3 regions of the Ensifer sp. YR511 genome follow, and region 3 is predicted to be linked to each of the others. Evidence: predicted binding sites of a transcription regulator. Region 3 holds the regulator's gene; each other region holds the start of a gene.
The links. Region 3 encodes LexA, which represses DNA repair genes until DNA is damaged. Its sites were predicted from a motif close to TGTTCNNNNTGTGTTCNG; they were not measured.

Region 1 (5,738 bases), on a different contig from region 3:
GGATCGCTCAGGATCTCGATGAAGCGTCCCGCCTCAAGGGCGAAGCCGACGCTGCCATCGCTTCCTACGAGCAGGACCTGGCAGCCGCCAAGTCCAAGGGTCACAAGATCGCCGACGACGCCCGCGAATCCGCAAAGGCCAAGGCCAATGCTGACCGCACCGCCGTCGAAGCCGACCTTGCCAAGAAGATCTCGGCTGCAGAAGACCGCATCGCCGACATCAAGGCAAAGGCACTGGCCGACGTCGGCGCCATCGCCGAGGAAACCGCAACGGCTGTCGTCAAGCAGCTGATCGGCGGAACCGTCACCAAGGCCGAGATCACCGCTGCCGTCAAGGCATCGGCTGGCAACTGAGGAGCACTGAACTATGCATCTTGATGCAACTTTCTATGCCTTCGTTGGCCTGATCCTGTTCTTCGTCCTGATTGCCTATCTCAAGGTTCCGGGCATGGTCGGCAAGGCGCTCGACGCCCGCGCCGAAAAGATCGGCAACGAGTTGACCGAAGCCAAGCGCCTGCGCGAAGAAGCACAGGGCCTCGTCGCTGAATACCAGCGCAAGCGCAAGGATGCCGAAGCGGAAGCTGCTGGCATCGTCGCTGCCGCCCAGCGCGAAGCCGAAATGCTGACCGCGGAAGCCAAGCAGAAGACCGAGGAATACGTCGTTCGTCGCACGGCTCTTTCGGAACAGAAGATCAAGCAGGCCGAAAGCGACGCGATCAACGCGGTTCGTTCCGCTGCCGTCGATCTCGCGATCGCCGCTGCCGAGAAGGTCATTGCCGCCAAGGCCGACGCCGGCGCCCAGAGCGATCTGTTCAAGAAGGCACTTGGCGACGTCAAGGCACGCTTGAACTAAGCGCTCGGACATTCGATTGGAGAAAGCCCCGCTTCGTGCGGGGCTTTTTTTATGCCTGTCTGCAGAGACCGCGTTGGCCCGAACAATGGGTGGTGCCAGCCTCCGTCAGAGATTTGCGTAGGCGTTTCGCCACATCAGGTTTGGCCGCCGAAGTAGGACCAGTGTTCAAGAGCTAGCGTGGCGCACGTCAGCATGCGCGCCGCCGGTATGGCTTTTGACGCGAGAAAAGCTGTTGACGAGATATGTCGGAAGCGGAACCGACAACGCCTGCGTAGCGCTGGTCAGGGATTGCGCAAAGGTTAGTCGTCCCGGCGCAGCGGCCGGAAGCTCATGCGGTGCAGCGGGCAGGGGCCGTGGGTCTCGATGGCGCGACGGTGGGTCACCGTCGCATAGCCGGCATGGAGCGCGAAGCCGTAGCCGGGATGTGCGAGATCGGCACGGGCCATCATGCGGTCGCGGGTGACCTTGGCGACGATCGAAGCGGCGGCGATCGACAGCGACCGCGCATCGCCCTTGACGACCGCCTTGGCGTGGCAGGTGAGGCCGGGCGGCACGTCACGGCCGTCGACGAGCACGAAGCGTGCGTTCGAGGGCAGGCCGGCCACGGCGCGTCGCATGGCTTCAAGGCTTGCCTTGCGGATGTCGGTGGCGTCGATCGTGCCGGCCGAAGCCGAGGCGATCGACACTTCGGACGTGGCGAGGATTTCTTCGAACAGTTTTTCGCGCGCCTGCGCCGTCAGCTTCTTGCTGTCGTCGAGGCCTGCGGGAATGGCGTCCGGATCGAGGATGACGGCGGCGGCGACCACCGGTCCCGCGAGCGGCCCACGCCCGGCCTCATCCGCTCCGGCGACCGGCCAGAAGCCATCGCCCTTGGCCGAAAGCTCGAAATTGAAATCGGGCGCTTCGATGATATCGGGAAAAAGGGGAGAATCGGACGATCTGCGAGACATAAGTCTAATTCGCATGATCGACCGATTCTCTTCAAGCCCCCAGGTCCGAGTGCGGCGGCGGACGGGGGATTACCGGGGCCCACGGCGGGTAAGGGGCACCGGAACTGCTATGCAATCTGAGGCGCCCGCTATCGGGTTCGCCTGGCGGTGCGGGGCGATCATCTCTCGCCGCGCGCCGATTACGAAATTGCGGGATGGCTACCCAGGCGACCGGAAAGCCTTCAAAGAAGCGAGAGCTGCACCCCCGTTCCGAGCGGCGGCACGAAGAGATCGTCGCGCAGCTGCCGGCGCGTCGGGTTGAAGCCGAGGCGCTTGACCGCCAGGTCGAAGCGGCGGCCAATCTGCCACGCATAGGGGCCGACGCCCTTCATGCGTTTGCCGAATTCGGCGTCATAGTCCTTGCCGCCACGCATGGAGCGGATGAGCGACATGACGTGCCGGTAGCGGTCCGGATAATTGCGCAGCAGCCAGTCGCGAAAGAGCGGGCTGACCTCGAGCGGCAGCCGCAGCAGGACATAGCTTGCTTCAGTTGCTCCGGCTGTCCTTGCTCCTTCGAGCACGCGCTCGATCTCGTGGTCGTTCAGCGCCGGAATGATAGGGGAAACGAGAACACCGGCCGGGATGCCCGCTTCGGCAAGCATGCGTATCGCCTCCAGCCGCTTGCTTGGCGTAGAGGCCCGCGGCTCCATCGTGCGGGCGAGCTTCCGGTCGAGTGTCGTGACGGAGATGCCGACGCGCACCAGTCCCTTTTCCGCCATCGGCGCCAGGATATCGATATCGCGGGTGACCATCGCTGATTTGGTGACGATCATGACCGGATGGTTGGCGTCCCGCAGCACCTCGAGGATCTGGCGCATGATGCGCCACTCCTTCTCGATCGGCTGATAGGGGTCGGTGTTGGTGCCGATGGCGATCGGCCTCACCTTGTAGTCTTGCCGCGCCAGTTCGCGCTCCAGAAGTCGCGGTGCATCCGGCTTGGCAAACAGCTTCGCTTCGAAGTCGAGGCCGGCCGATAGGCCCATATAAGCGTGCGTGGGGCGGGCAAAGCAATAGATGCAACCATGCTCGCAGCCGCGATAGGGATTGATCGAGCGGTCGAAGGAGATGTCGGGAGACTCGTTCCTCGTGATCACCGTGCGCGGCTTCTCGACCTGAACCTCGGTCTTGAACGGCGGCAGATCCTCCAGGCTTTCCCAACCGTCGTCGAACGTCTCGCGGCTGCGCGGTTCGAACCTGCCGGACATGTTGATCCCGGCGCCGCGCCCCCGGCGGCGATCGATGTCGATCCGGAGGCCCGTTGCGCTCATCATCGCTTCGGCCACATCTGCCGTGTTGGCGGGCGCAAGAGCACCCTGCCGGATCTGAGACAGCTCGGTCATTGGAATCTCCCCGGAATCAGATATTTGATCCCGTTTTGTTCTGATTATTTTCCTATCGCGAATGAGAGAACAATTCAAGAACAAAAAATTGGAATTTCGGTTTTGTCGATCAAGGCACCGCTTCGGTCGATGTCCTGGATGTAGCAATTGCCGTGCCGATGCGTTACGAGAAACCATGCTCACGATCATTATGGAAACCCGCGACAACGAAGCCGAACTGGCGCAGACGCTTGCTGTGTTGGTTGCCGGCGCGGTGGAGGGGCTGGTCAGCGATGTGATCATCCTCGATCACGGTTCGAAGGATGGTTCGTCCGATGTGGCCGATGCCGCTGGATGCCGTTTCTGCCGGGATTGGAATCTCGCCGATGTGGTGGGTTCGGCGCGTGGCGAATGGCTGATGTTGCTGGAGCCGGGCGCCCGCCCGATCGGCCGCTGGATCGATGAACTGGCCGAGTACGTGTCGATGAACAAGGCACCGGCCCGCTTCTCCGGTTCGAGACTCCATCGCATGCCTCTCTTCCGCCGGCTGACCCGGCGGGGAAAGCCGCTGGAGACAGGCTTTCTCCTGCGCAAGAACGATGCTCTTGCGGCCGCCCGCGGCAATACGGGCCTGGATGCCATGACGAATGTCCGCTCTGTCCGCAAGCTTTCGACCGAACTTGTTCCGGCCTGGGTCGCCGTCGAAGCCAGGCGGTAACGCCGGTTCGTCGCGCGCAAAATTAAAGGTGCCAGTCCCGGGGGGACGGCACCTCCAAGCGGCTCTCAAATGACCTTGTTTGGCAGATTTCTATCCGGGTAGCATTCTGGCTGCCCGTCGTATCCAACATTGCATTCCGCCTGGGGGACAGAGGCGGAAGGGTCTTGCGGCGCGAGGAATAGAACGTGCGGCGGTCGTTCCTCGCTGTGTCAACGCTGGGAGACTAACGAGAGGAGAAGCGACCGTCAGTTACTAAGGTAACAGGTCGGCCAAGCCGGAACGGTCCAAGCTCTTCAGCTACGTTTCAGATGCTCGTCGAGCCGCGGCATGATCTCCACGAAATTGCAGGGCATGTGCCGGTAGTCGAGCTGTTGCTTGAGGATGCCGTCCCACGCATCGCGGCAGGCACCGGGCGAGCCCGGAAGCACGAAGATGAAGGTGGCGTTGGCAACGCCGCCGGTTGCGCGCGACTGGATCGTCGAGGTGCCGATCTTCTCGAAGGAGATACGGTGGAAGACTTCGGAGAACCCGTCCATGCGCTTCTCGAACAACGGTTCCAGCGCCTCGGGCGTCACGTCCCGCCCGGTGAAGCCCGTTCCACCTGTCGTGATCACCACGTCGATGTTGGGATCGAGCGTCCAGGCCTTCACCTGGTCGTAGATCTTCGTTTTGTCGTCGGAAACGATGGCGCGCGCCTCAAGCCGATGGCCGGCGTCACGCACCCGCGCTTCCAATGTGTCGCCCGACTTGTCGTCGGCGCGCGTGCGCGTGTCGGAGACCGTGAGGATGGCGATCCCGACAGGAATGAACGGACGCTTTTCGTCGATACCGGCCATGCTATTTCCCTTTGCCCACTGTCCTGCAGGCGAGAACGTACCACCCGGGGTAGGCCTCCGAAAGAGCGCGCGCTGTCGCAGCCGCGCGCACGTCGCTGTCGAAAAGGCCGAAGCATGTGGCGCCCGAGCCCGACATGCGCGTGAGCGCCGTTCCGGCTTCGGTCAATGCCTTGCGGACCGTGCCGATCACGGGCTCAAGGCCCTCTGCCGGCAGCTGCAAATCGTTGCGCATCGTGGCGATGGCAGAAATCCACTCGGCCGCCGTACCGGCTCTGTGAGGCGCAACGAGCGTCGGGTTCGTCTTGTTGGCGAGGGCCCGGAAGACAACCGGAGTCGAGAGGGCGACGAGCGGATTCACCAGCACGACCGGCAGCGCGGGGAAATCCGCAAGCGGCGTAATGTCCTCGCCGATCCCCTTCGCGAGCAGTGGCGTGCCGGCAAGACACATCGGCACGTCCGCCCCGAGCTGCAGCGCGATGGCGCCGAGGCGGGAGGGTTCGATCGTCGCGCCCCAAAGATCGAGAAGCCCAAGAAGCGTCGCCGCCGCATCCGCGGATCCGCCGCCAATGCCCGAGGCGAGCGGCAGGTTCTTCTCGAGATGCAGGTGGACCGGCCCGGCTGTGTCGGGGTCAAGTGCCTGCAGTTCGGCGCGCAGCAGGTCCCGTGCCTTCAGAACCAGGTTGCCGCCCGCGCCGGCATCCATCGGCAGCGCGGCGGCAAACGCGCCCGAAACCGTGAAGCGATCCGCATCCGCCGGCGAGAGACCGATGCGATCGCCGCGATCGGCAAAAGTGACGAGACTTTCGAGAAGATGGTGGCCGTCGGCGCGCTGGCCGACGACGTGAAGGGCCAGATTGATCTTGGCGGGGGCTGCACGCGTCAGCGCGAAGCCCGCGATGTCACCTTCCGACATGGAACGGTCAGGACTTCTTGTCCGGCGCCGGTGCTTCCGGGGTCACCTTCTTCGGCGCGGTTTCCTTGGCATCGGCCGAGGCGGGGACCGTTTCCTTGAGCGGCGGCAAGC
Region 2 (5,738 bases), on a different contig from region 3:
GCCGGTGTCGAAGGGCTTCAGCTTCGAGAGGCCATCGCCGAGCGAGGCGAGCGAAATGTCGACGCCGGTGACGCCGAGAAGCTTGCCGCCGGACATGACCGGGTAGGCGATCGAACTCATCGCGGTCGGAACGTCGGTGTCCTGCGCGGTGTAGGGCTGGGTGATTGCACCCTTGCCGCTTTTTGCAGCGAGTTTGTACCACTCGGCCGCATAGTCAGCGCCGAAAGTGGAGTACTGGATTTCGTTGGTGCGGCTCTTCGACCAGTAGGGCGTGAAGATGCCCTTGTCGTTACCGCCCAGTTCCTTGTTGTTGACGAGGTCTTCCTGGCGACCATCGAAAGCCTTGGGTTCTTCCGCGAACCAGCTGCCGAAGGCGAACGGGTTCTGCTCGAGGTTTGCCCTGAGGATGTTGATCACCCCGGTGCGCTCCAGCGACTTTTCGGCGTGTGCGCGGCCGAGGATGCCCGCCATCGAGCGGGCAGCACTTGCAAGCTCGCCGATGTCGCCGGCAATGTCGGAGGCTATCGCGCGGGCTTCGCCGCCAGCCTGTTCGAGGACCAGCGTTTCGACGCGGTCCTGGGTCTGGGATATGAGAACGAAATTCGAGGCAAGCAGGACAAGTGCGATCGTGCCGCCTGTCACCGCGATCAGTTTGGTCGCCAGCGATTTGGCTTGGAACTTGAACATGAAATCCTCACGTGCTGGGAGGTTCGCAGGTTTTCACCTGCGGTGGACGCATTTCGCAATGGGGGTGAACTCCATCATGGAGCGTCAGATGCCGACCGGCATGTTGGAGACGACCAGGCGCTTCGGCCGGTTTTCTCACGGTCCTGAATAGACTGGAGATTCTTAAGATAGGGCCAACACGGACGCTGTTTTACGCATCGCTTGCATAAAATTGCACGCAAAGTTTTATGTCCGCGACATCGGCTGTCCGGATTGCGCAAGCGGCCGTCGGGAGGGTGAAATCTATGCGGGCCAGGGCCTGGGAAAAATGAGACGGGCGACTTCGCCCGTCTCAAGTGCGTGCTTTTTCGCGCAGGATTTAGAGACGCGAGGCCACGTCCGCAGCAAGCGGGATCGAGGGCTGGGCGCCGCTCTTCAGGCAGGCGAGAGAGCCGGCGACTGCTGCGCGGCGCAGAGCGTCGGGGAAGGCGATGCCGGCATCGAGGCTGGCTGCGAGATATCCGCAGAAGGTGTCGCCGGCGCCGACGGTATCGACCGGCTCGATCTTCAGGCCCTTGGCGCGCTGGATCTCGCCTTCATGTACGGCCACCACGCCTTCGGCGCCAAGCGTGACGATGACCGTCTGGCCGGTCTCCGCGTGCAGCGCCTTCATCGCTTCTTCGCGCTCAGTACTCCCGATACCGCTCTTGCCGGCCAGCAGTTCGAATTCGGTTTCGTTGGCAATGACGATATCGGCGAGGCGGCCGAGGCGGGCTGCCTCCGGTGTCAGCGGCGCGATGTTGATGACCGAACGCACGCCCTTCTGTTTGGCGGCGGTGAGCGCCTTCTCGACCGAGGCGGCCGGAATTTCGAGCTGCAGCATCAAGGTATCGCTGGGCTTCATGCCGTCGACGGCCTTCACCGCATCGGCTTCATCGACCGTCGCATTGGCGCTGGCGACGACGACGATGACATTTTCGCCGTCGCCGCCGACGAGGATATGGGCGGTGCCGGTCGGCTCGCTGACCGTCTTGGTCAACGACAGGTCGGTGCCCGCACCCTTCAACAGCTCGAGCGCGCCGTCAGCAAAGCTGTCCTTTCCTACTGCGCCTGCCATCTGCACCGTCGCGCCGGCACGCCGTGCGGCCAGCGCCTGGTTTGCGCCCTTGCCGCCGGCGGCGGTTGAGAAGCTGGTGCCGGCGACGGTTTCGCCGGGCTTCGGAAGGCGTGCGGTGGTGGCGATCAGATCCATGTTGATGGACCCAAAAACAGTAATCATGTGAAACTATCCTGTCGGCTTTGCGAATTGGGCCGGAGAGTGCCCGACAGCCTCAGTCCTCGTCAACCACCCGCAGGCGCAATTGCCCGACCCGATTGTCGACCGCGGCACGTGGTTCGTCCGCGTCCCGTGTGCCGCCTTCCGCTTGCAGCTCTAGGGCCTCGATCTTGGCCCCGCGGCGGGTGAGCTTGCTGGAGGAAACGAGGATGTCCTCGACATCCTTCTGGCTCATGGCGAAATGGCCCTGCAGCTTGCGCACGCGCTCGTCGAGACGGCCGAGATCCTCCATCAGCCGCGCGACTTCGCCCTGGATCAGGTGCGCCTGCTCGCGCATGCGCGCATCCTTGAGGATTGCCTGGATCACCTGGATCGACAACAGCAGCAGGGAGGGCGAGACGATGACGATCCGCTGGCGATGCGCCTTCTGCACGATCGCTTCGAAATGCTCGTGGATCTCCGCAAAGATCGATTCCGAGGGTACGAAGAGGAAGGCGGTGTCCTGCGTCTCGCCCGGGATCAGATACTTGCCGGCGATGTCGCGCACGTGCGTTTCCATGTCGCGGCGAAAGAGTTGGGCGATCTGCAGGCGCCGCTCCGGGGTCGGAGCATCCCGCATCGCGTTCCAGGCTTCGAGCGGAAATTTGGCGTCGATGACCAGCGGCGGCTGGCCGTTCGGCATGCGGATGGTGCAGTCGGGCCGCGCCCCGTTCGACAGCGTCGCCTGGAATTCGAAGGCACCCATCGGCAGCCCGTCGGCGATAATCGCTTCCATGCGCGACTGGCCGAAGGCGCCGCGCGTCTGCTTGTTCGATAGAATCGCCTGAAGTCCGGCCATGTCTTTGGCGAGCGACTGGATGTTGTTCTGGGCCGTGTCGATGACCGCGAGGCGCTCCTGCAGCCGGCGTAGGTTCTCGTGTGTCGCCTTGGTCTGCTCGCTGATCGAGGCGCCGATGCGATGGGTCATGCCGTCGATGCGCTGGCTGAGTGTCTGGTTGAGCTCCGCCTGCCGGGCGCCGAACACCTCGGCCATGGCCGCGACCCGCCCTTGCATCTCCGTCTGTGCTGCCAGCAGCATTGCCATCTGTTCCTGCCGCTCGTCGTCGCGGGGATTGCGCCGGCGCGAGAGCGCCATCAGGCCGGCAACAGCCAGCACAAGGCCGGCGGCAATCGCCAGATGGCCCAGGGTAATCGGCAGGGTGCCGATGAAAAACAACGGCTGGGCGAAGGGAAGGGGCGCGGGTTCCATGCGCCAAACCTAACAGATTCTCTCGCGAAGTGTAGATCAAAACGAGAACATGTGTGCGCGGCGGTTAACGCCCGACGAGGGACGAGCGGGTGCCGCAGGTGGCAAGGCAATTTCCTTGCGCGTCGATGGAAAGATCGGCTATGGGAGCATCATGACCATCAAGCCGCTTATCATCCTTCCCGATCCTGTGCTTCGCCAGGTTTCAACGCCGATCGAAACCGTCGACGCGGACGTCCGCCGTCTGGCCGATGACATGCTCGAAACCATGTACGATGCCCCCGGCATCGGCCTTGCCGCGATCCAGATCGGTGTCGCCAGGCGCATGCTGGTGCTCGACGTTTCGAAAGAGGGCGACGAGAAGACGCCGCTTGTCTTCATCAACCCCGAGATCGTCGCTTCGTCCGACACCTATTCGGTTTACGAGGAAGGCTGCCTGTCGATCCCGGACTACTACGCCGAGGTCGAGCGCCCCGCCGTCATCACCGTCAAGCACCTCGACCGCGACGGCAAGGAACAGACGATCGAGGCCGAAGGCCTGCTCGCCACCTGCCTGCAGCACGAGATCGACCACCTGAACGGCGTGTTGTTCATCGACCACATCTCCAAGCTCAAGCGCGACATGGTGATCCGCAAGTTCACCAAGGCTGCCAAGACGCGCGGCGCAAAGGCGATCTGAGCCTTCAATCGCGGAAGATCACGCGAAATTTTGAAGGCGGGAACCCATTGAACATTCCAGGAAGAGCGTGAAACGGCTTTCCTGGAATTGTCCTGTTTTTAGAGAATGAGATCATTTCGCCGTTTCCCCGCATGAAGTGATCTGAAAGGACGGAGTTACCGCCTTGTCGCTTCGCATCATCTTCATGGGCACACCGGAATTTTCGGTGCCGACACTGGCGGCACTTGCCGAGGCCGGTCATCAGATCGTCGCCGTCTACACCCAGCCACCGCGGCCGGGTGGCCGCCGCGGGCTCGATCTGCAGAAATCGCCGGTGCACCAGGCGGCCGAGCTTCTGGGCATTCCGGTGCTGACGCCAGTCAACTTCAAGGACGAGGCGGACCGCCAGACCTTCCGTGATTTCGACGCCGACGTCGCCGTCGTCGTCGCCTATGGCCTGCTTCTGCCTGAGGCCATCCTCACCGGCACCAAGCTCGGCTGCTACAACGGCCACGCCTCGCTGCTGCCGCGCTGGCGCGGTGCAGCGCCCATCCAGCGCGCGATCATGGCCGGCGACCACGAGACCGGCATGATGGTGATGAAGATGGAAAAGGGGCTCGATACCGGCCCGGTCGCCCTCACCAAGACGGTTCAGATCGGCGAGACGATGACCGGGGGTGAATTGCACGATCGCCTGATGCAGGTCGGCGCCAGTCTGATGCGGGAAGCGATGGCGAAGCTCGAGGCCGGCGATCTGCCGCTGACGGTCCAGGCCGAGGACGGCGTCGTCTACGCCCAGAAGATCAGCAAAACGGAAACCCGCATCGATTTCACCCGTCCCGCCCGCGAGGTGCACGACCATATCCGTGGCCTGTCGCCATTCCCGGGCGCCTGGTTCGAACTTGAGATCGCTGGCAAGCCGGAACGCATCAAGGTTCTGAACTCGGAGCCTGCTTCCGGCGAGGCCGAGGCCGGCACGGTGCTCGACGACAACCTGGCGATTGCCTGCGCCGAGGGCGCCGTTCGGCTCACCCGCCTGCAGCGCGCCGGCGGCAAGGCGTTGGGTGTGGCCGATTTCCTGCGCGGAACGCCGGTTGCGCCCGGCACGAGGGTCGGCTGATGCCGCGGTTCAAGCTGACCGTCGAATATGACGGCTCGGACTATGTCGGCTGGCAGCGGCAGGACAACGGAGAGTCCGTCCAAGGGGCGATCGAAAAGGCGATCCTGTCGCTGACCGGAGAGACCGTGTCGATCCGCGGCGCCGGCCGCACCGATTCCGGTGTGCACGCCAGTGGCCAGGTCATGCATGCGGATCTCACGCGTCCGTGGAAGCCCTACACGCTGCGCAACGCGCTAAATGCCCATCTGGGGCTTGCGGGCGAGCGGGTGGCGATCCTCGGGGCCGAGGAAGTGTCCGAGGAATTCGACGCGCGCTTCTCGGCGCTGCGCCGCCACTATCTCTACCGCATTATCTCGCGGCCCGCGCCGCTGGCGCTTGAAGCCCGGCGCGCCTGGTGGGTGCCGAAGCCGCTCGACCATGAAGCCATGCATGCAGGCGCCCAGCGCCTCGTCGGCCATCATGACTTCACCACCTTCCGCTCCGCCCATTGCCAGGCGGCGAGCCCGGTGCGCACGCTCGATCGGCTGGACGTCGCGCTTGTCGCCGGCGTTATAGAGATCCGCGCAACGGCGCAGAGCTTCCTGCACAACCAGATCCGCTCCTTCGCCGGCTCGCTGAAGCTGGCGGGCGAAGGCAAGTGGACGCCGGATGATCTGCAGGCAGCGCTTGAGGCCCGCAACCGCAAGGCCTGCGGCCCCGTGGCGCCGCCCGATGGGCTTTATTTCCTTCAGGTGGACTACTGATCCCGAAGTCCTAGCTTGTCGGGATCAGA
Region 3 (5,738 bases):
CTCATCGACGAATTCTTCGAGACGGGTGGCCGCACCGTCTTCGCCCGGCGTCCAGACCTCGCTGAATGTCGCCGCCCAGTCCGGTTTCGTCGGCAGCAGCGACCAGTCGTCAAGGCGTTCCGATCGCGGCCATGCTCCCGGGGCTGCGATATGGTGCGGCCGGTCGATCGGCGGTGCTGGCTCGTTTTTCAGTTCGAGCGCGCGCCAGAACGGCGTGAACACGCGGTAGGGGCCGCCCGTCGTCGTCAGCAGCCGCATGGGCTCATGCAGCAATTGTCCTGCAAAGCTCTCCGCGATGATTCCCCGCTCGGCCAGCGCCTTCTTGAGCGCGGTATCCGTGGCGATGCCGTTCGGGTCGTAGCGCCGGTTCCAGTAGATGCGCTCCGCACCGCTTGCGCGCGCAATCTCGACAATCACGTCAAGCGGCGCGCCTGATCGAAGAACGAGGCGAGAAGCGTGCCGCGCGAGACTTGCGCCCAAGGCCTCGAGCGAATGGTGCAGCCACCACGCCTGCGCCGCCCCGAGCGGACCGTTGCCGCTGTCGGCGGGTTCGCGAATATAGAGGGGAATGACGGCTGCCTCGCCGGCGGCAGCCGAGAGGGCGCGATTGTCGGCCAGGCGGAGATCCTTGCGGAACCAGACGATGATGGGCGGCGCCGCGGCCTTTGTCATAAAGAACCATCGGGGGGTTGGGGATTGATCACTTGGAGAACATAGGTGCAAAATGAAAAAAAGCCATTCGCATCGCTGCAAATGGCTCTTTTAGAAAGTGGCTCCCCGGGCCGGATTCGAACCGGCGACCTGTCGATTAACAGTCGAATGCTCTACCGCTGAGCTACCAGGGATCATCCGCGCCGCTGTTGTGCTGTGCGCTTCAGAAGTGAGGCTGCTAATACGCATGCTTTTCTGATTTGCCAAGCGCTTTTTTCAAAAAAAATGACAAGTTCCGTTGCGAGGCTGTGGAGAAGTCCCCAATTGTGGGAAAACACGCCGGATAGGGAATGATGAATAAAAACAGGAAGCAGACGCATTTCGGCATTGATCCGCAAACACGACAAGTCGTGCTGGGAAAATGGCGTATCGCGTTGCCCGACTCGCCCCTGCTGCGGATCCTGCTGGGTTCGCTGCTGGTGTTTTGTGGTTTTCTCGGTTTCTTGCCCGTGCTGGGCTTCTGGATGATACCGTTGGGCCTGATCGTGCTTTCCCACGACATTCCCTCGGTTCGCCGCCGCCGTCGTCGTCTGGCCGTCTGGTGGGCGCGCTGGCGCGGGAAGGCCAACTCCTCGAACGGCTCCTGAGGCGGACGCCGATTTAACGATCTTGTTGTCGAGGGCAGGGCGGTCGGCAGTTTTCGGTTCCTCGCGGCCGTCCCGTAGCAATTCCGAATCTCTCAACAAGGGCCGTGGCCGCGCAGGCGAATGACCGGTTCCTCGCGGTCTTCCCCTCTGTTGGGGTGCCCTCGAAAACTTTTCGGCAACCCATCAAACGCATAATGCGGTCTCGAATCAGGATGGGGACCGATGGCCAAAGCCACTACGAAACGTCGACGCCGCAGTTCGGGCCGAAGCACCAGCAAACAGGGCGGCATGGCGCCGTGGTATCTGGCCGCAGCGCTCACCCTTGGCGGCGTCATGGCCCACGACCATCGCGCCGAGTTGCGGCACTGGCCGGTGGTTTCCGATGTCATGGCCTTTGCATCGCGATCGGAAACGAAGCCGAAGCCTCAGCGCGCGGTTCCTGAAGCGCAGGAGCGCGTTGCGCAGCAGGCGGATAGGCACAAACCAAATCCGAAGCCCAACCCGGCGACGAAGGTTGTCCTGGCCGCCCCGGTGCCGTCGGTGAATGTCGGCGTCACGCCGCCAACCCCTCTCGTGCGGCCGAATGAAGAGGTGAAGACGGCATCCATCCGTACCGATCAGTTCTATTTTTGCGGCATTCGCAACGACAACTGCGTGATCGATGGCGCGACCTTCGTCTTCCATGGCGAGACGATCCGCGTCGCCGATGTCGATGCACCGCGAATCCGCCAGGCAAGCTGCGACAAGGAGCGTTCGCGCGGCTTCTACGCCAAGCAGCGCCTGCGCGAATTGCTGAATGCAGGCGACTTCAGGCTGATCTCGGCGGGAGGGCGATCAGATGCCAAGGCCGGCGAGAAACTGCGCCTGGTCACCCGCGGTGACCAATCTCTTGGACGTGTACTCGTTTCCGAGGGGCTCGTGCGGCCGTGGGAAGGGCGCCCGACGCCCTGGTGCTGAGATCAGCTGGGAGACGCTCGGCGGACATCGTCGATCGTTCTGTGGAAAGTATCCGTCCTGCAATTCGACGGCGCGTTTTTCAGAAAATGCCTCTTGCGGTTTTTCTGCAATCATTCTAAATCCGCGCCAACGCTTGGTTATCCGAGCTGTGAGGCCTCGTGGCGGAGTGGTGACGCAGAGGACTGCAAATCCTTGTACCCCGGTTCAATTCCGGGCGAGGCCTCCAAAAATCTCACCTCGTTAAATTTGGTTTGGCGTTCTGCCTTAGGGCAGCGCGGTAAAATTCGCGACACGTCCGCGCAAGCCACGTCTCCTATGCCTCCGTCGGATCTTATCGCTTCGGTGAATTCGGTAGAGGGGGAACGATGACTCCGCTGAGATCAACCGCATCGGTAGCGTCCGTCAACATTAAGAACGGAGGCAATGGCATCAATGAAAAAGAGACTGATCCTGACGGCGTTGGCGTGTTTTGCGGCGACCGCTATGGAGGCGCGCGCGGACGACCTGGTTTTCCAGCTGAAGAACAACACCGGCGCGGTACTGACGAATTTCTATACGTCGCCGGTCGGCGTCAATGAATGGGAAGACGATGTTTTCGGTCGGCAGGTCCTGAACCCCGGCGAGAGCATGGAGATCACCATTGCCGACGGGCGGGACGTCTGCAAATACGACATGCGATTCGAATTCGAGGAAGGCTCGGCCCTCGATACGACCGAGGACACGCAGGATCTCTGCGAACTCGGCGAATACACGATCCACGAATAAGCGATCTGGATTTCAGGTCGCCTTAAATGGAAAGAGCCTCGCCACTTTCAGTGGCGAGGCTCTTTTGATTCGGCGTTCTGCCTGGAATTCAATGGTAGCGGCGGATCAGCCCGACGAGCTTGCCCTGGATTTTCACGCGATCCGGTCCGAAAATGCGCGTCTCGTAGGCGGGGTTGGCCGCTTCGAGCGCAATCGACGCGCCCTTGCGACGGAAGCGCTTCAGCGTCGCTTCCTCGTCGTCCACGAGCGCCACGATGATGTCGCCGGGATTGGCCGAGTTGCCGTTGCGGATGATCACCGTGTCGCCATCGAAGATGCCGGCCTCGATCATCGAATCGCCCTTTACTTCGAGGGCGTAATGCTCGCCGCTGCCGATCATGTCGAGCGGAACGGTAATGTCATGGGTGTTGTTCTGGATCGCCGAGATCGGCACGCCGGCAGCGATGCGGCCCATCACCGGGACGGAAACAGACGTGCTTTCGGCGACCGTCGCCGGCTTCGGCGTGGCAGGAGCGGCGGCCGGCGGCTTTCCGAGGCTGCCCTCGATCACGCTCGGCGAGAAGCCTCTGCGCGGCTGTTGCTGGCCGGCGGCGTAGGCTTCCGGAAGCTTGATGACTTCGAGCGCGCGCGCCCGGTTCGGCAACCGGCGAATGAACCCGCGCTCTTCGAGCGCCGTGATCAAACGGTGAATGCCGGACTTCGACGCCAGGTCGAGCGCATCCTTCATTTCATCGAAAGACGGCGGTACGCCCGACTCCTTCATGCGTTCGTGGATGAACAGAAGCAATTCCTGTTGCTTGCGGGTCAGCATGGCACGTCGCTCCAGAGGCGTGAAACAAATCAAGAACAGACACTATCTGTTCCATATGTGTTCCGCAAGTGCCTAAAATTCCGTGAATTCAGGCAATTGGCTGCTTCTGTGGGGGGCGATTGGTCACTTTTGCGGGAGCGGGGCGGTTTTCGGCGACGGTTGCGTCCCAAAACAGCGCCGGGCAGGCCGGTCGCGCGCGTGATTCGAACGAATCGCGGCTCTCTTCGCGGAGAGACTTAAGTCGCTTGCGAGGCCGAGCAGGCGTCTTCGAACTCCTTCACCGTCTCGGCGCTGTTGTCTTCCGGAAGCACTGCGTCGGCCGCATCGGTCGCAACGGGCGTATCGCCGTCATAAACGAAGGACTGGATGTAGAACGCGAGCGCGCCCTTCCAAACATTGCGTCCATCGATCTGATGGCACGGTACGGCCCGTTCGAAATCGGTCTGGAGTTCATCCACCGTCGCGGCACTGAGCTTGACGTCAGGCATATTGGGCGATGCGACTATCGAAGCGAGAAGCAGGGCGGCAAGCACGGTGATCGTCCACTTGATGAAGGGGTGGGACTACGGGTTGGTAAACGATGTGAACCGCGCTTTCGTTCCGAAGTCCAGCAAGCATGGCGATCACTCTGCCATGTTCAACAGCTCTTTGCCCGCAGGCTGTGGCTGATTTGCGCCAGCCGCTCCATCTCAACCTCGTCTCGGCCGTTCTTCATGGACCGGCGCGGAGAATGCATCGGAGCTGCCAGCTTTCGCATCGGGCCTGGGGCGCGCAAAAATCCCTGCGGGGAAGGGCCTTCGCCGTCTCGACAGGCCTCTAAAAAAAGATAACTTTGCGTGGAAAGTGGGGTGGTTGCATGCATAGATTGTCGTTGGTGGTGCTCGGCCTGTTGCTCACGGCTGGAGCGGCGTCTGCCGAAGAAGGGCGTTCGAATATCTGGAAACGGATCAACGCCTGGACGGTGGGATCCGATCCTTCCCTGGGAGGCTCGTGTTACGCGGCGACGAGCTATGACGCCGGCGCTATCCTTCGTATCGGCTTTTATCCGCGGGGATCGACGAACCTGGCGTTTCTTTCGATCGGCAATGCCGAATGGAAATCCATCGAGCCGCAGCGGGAATACGATGTTGCCTTGCAGCTCGACCGTGGTCGTCAGTGGCCGGCCGTTGCGTTCGGTGTTGATCTGACCGGCGCCAAGGCCCTTGTCGTCAACTTTTCCAACACCGACTTCTTTACCGAATTCGTTCGCAAGAACACCTTGGCGCTGGCCTTCGAGGGGCGCGTCGTCGCGAGCCTAAGCCTGCGTGATTCGATGAAGGCGGTAAGCGAGATGTTCAAGTGCCAGGAGGCGGTGAGCGCCTTGATCCCGAATGGCGGTCAGGGAGCGGCGAACGATCCCTTTGCGGGCGCCGGTGGCAATGCGCCGAACAACGATCCCTTTGCCGGCGGCGGCCAGACCAAGTCATCGAAAGATCCTTTCGCCATGTGATGGGCAGTCCGCTTGCCGCGGAGAGGTGAATATTCCTAAAATATTGCCTGGGATCGGCTAGGCACCCTCGACAGCGATGCGGGGACCTATCAAAATGCGGGCAAACGGGGGTTTTGCATGCGTAGATTGCTGGTCGGATTGGTAAGCTGTCTGATCGCCGCGGGATCGGCCGCGGCTGAGGAGTCCGAAATCATCAAGTGGAAGGATGTCGACGGCTGGACCGTTGCTTCCGACACCTCGATGGAGGGCTCCTGCTTCATCTCGTCGGTATTCGACGGCGGGGTCACCTTGCGCCTTGGGTTCTATCCCAAGGGCTCCGAGTCGCCGCTCTATATGAGCTTCGCCAGCGACGACTGGAGGTCGCTCGAGGTCGGCAAAGAGTACGACCTGACCTTCCGCTTCGACAAGACCGATCCCT

Region 1: a site for LexA is predicted at 3,247-3,264, ahead of BLU15_RS07400 (PA0069 family radical SAM protein). Genes of this name have one in related genera too.
Region 2: a site for LexA is predicted at 3,224-3,241, ahead of BLU15_RS09450 (DNA recombination protein RmuC). Genes of this name have one in related genera too.

What each region holds. Positions count from the first base shown of each region.
Region 1 covers NZ_FNGR01000003.1:42,824-48,561, reverse strand. The annotation lists gene BLU15_RS07415 (F0F1 ATP synthase subunit B) at 1-353, shown strand, start outside; gene BLU15_RS07410 (F0F1 ATP synthase subunit B) at 367-852, shown strand; gene BLU15_RS07405 (ribonuclease HII) at 1,152-1,802, opposite strand; gene BLU15_RS07400 (PA0069 family radical SAM protein) at 2,024-3,181, opposite strand; gene BLU15_RS07395 (glycosyltransferase family protein) at 3,357-3,878, shown strand; gene moaB (molybdenum cofactor biosynthesis protein B) at 4,172-4,714, opposite strand; gene BLU15_RS07385 (4-(cytidine 5'-diphospho)-2-C-methyl-D-erythritol kinase) at 4,716-5,627, opposite strand; gene BLU15_RS07380 (tetratricopeptide repeat protein) at 5,635-5,738, opposite strand, start outside.
Region 2 covers NZ_FNGR01000003.1:487,674-493,411, reverse strand. The annotation lists gene BLU15_RS09460 (methyl-accepting chemotaxis protein) at 1-687, opposite strand, end outside; gene BLU15_RS09455 (ribokinase) at 1,046-1,945, opposite strand; gene BLU15_RS09450 (DNA recombination protein RmuC) at 1,998-3,191, opposite strand; gene def (peptide deformylase) at 3,343-3,867, shown strand; gene fmt (methionyl-tRNA formyltransferase) at 4,031-4,966, shown strand; gene truA (tRNA pseudouridine(38-40) synthase TruA) at 4,966-5,709, shown strand; gene BLU15_RS09430 (hypothetical protein) at 5,720-5,738, opposite strand, start outside.
Region 3 covers NZ_FNGR01000005.1:53,655-59,392, reverse strand. The annotation lists gene BLU15_RS11725 (cryptochrome/photolyase family protein) at 1-672, opposite strand, end outside; tRNA gene BLU15_RS11720 (tRNA-Asn) at 771-845, opposite strand; gene BLU15_RS11715 (hypothetical protein) at 1,005-1,298, shown strand; gene BLU15_RS11710 (thermonuclease family protein) at 1,521-2,255, shown strand; tRNA gene BLU15_RS11705 (tRNA-Cys) at 2,408-2,481, shown strand; gene BLU15_RS11700 (hypothetical protein) at 2,679-3,020, shown strand; gene lexA (transcriptional repressor LexA) at 3,109-3,831, opposite strand; gene BLU15_RS11690 (hypothetical protein) at 4,068-4,364, opposite strand; gene BLU15_RS11685 (hypothetical protein) at 4,688-5,320, shown strand; gene BLU15_RS11680 (hypothetical protein) at 5,447-5,738, shown strand, end outside.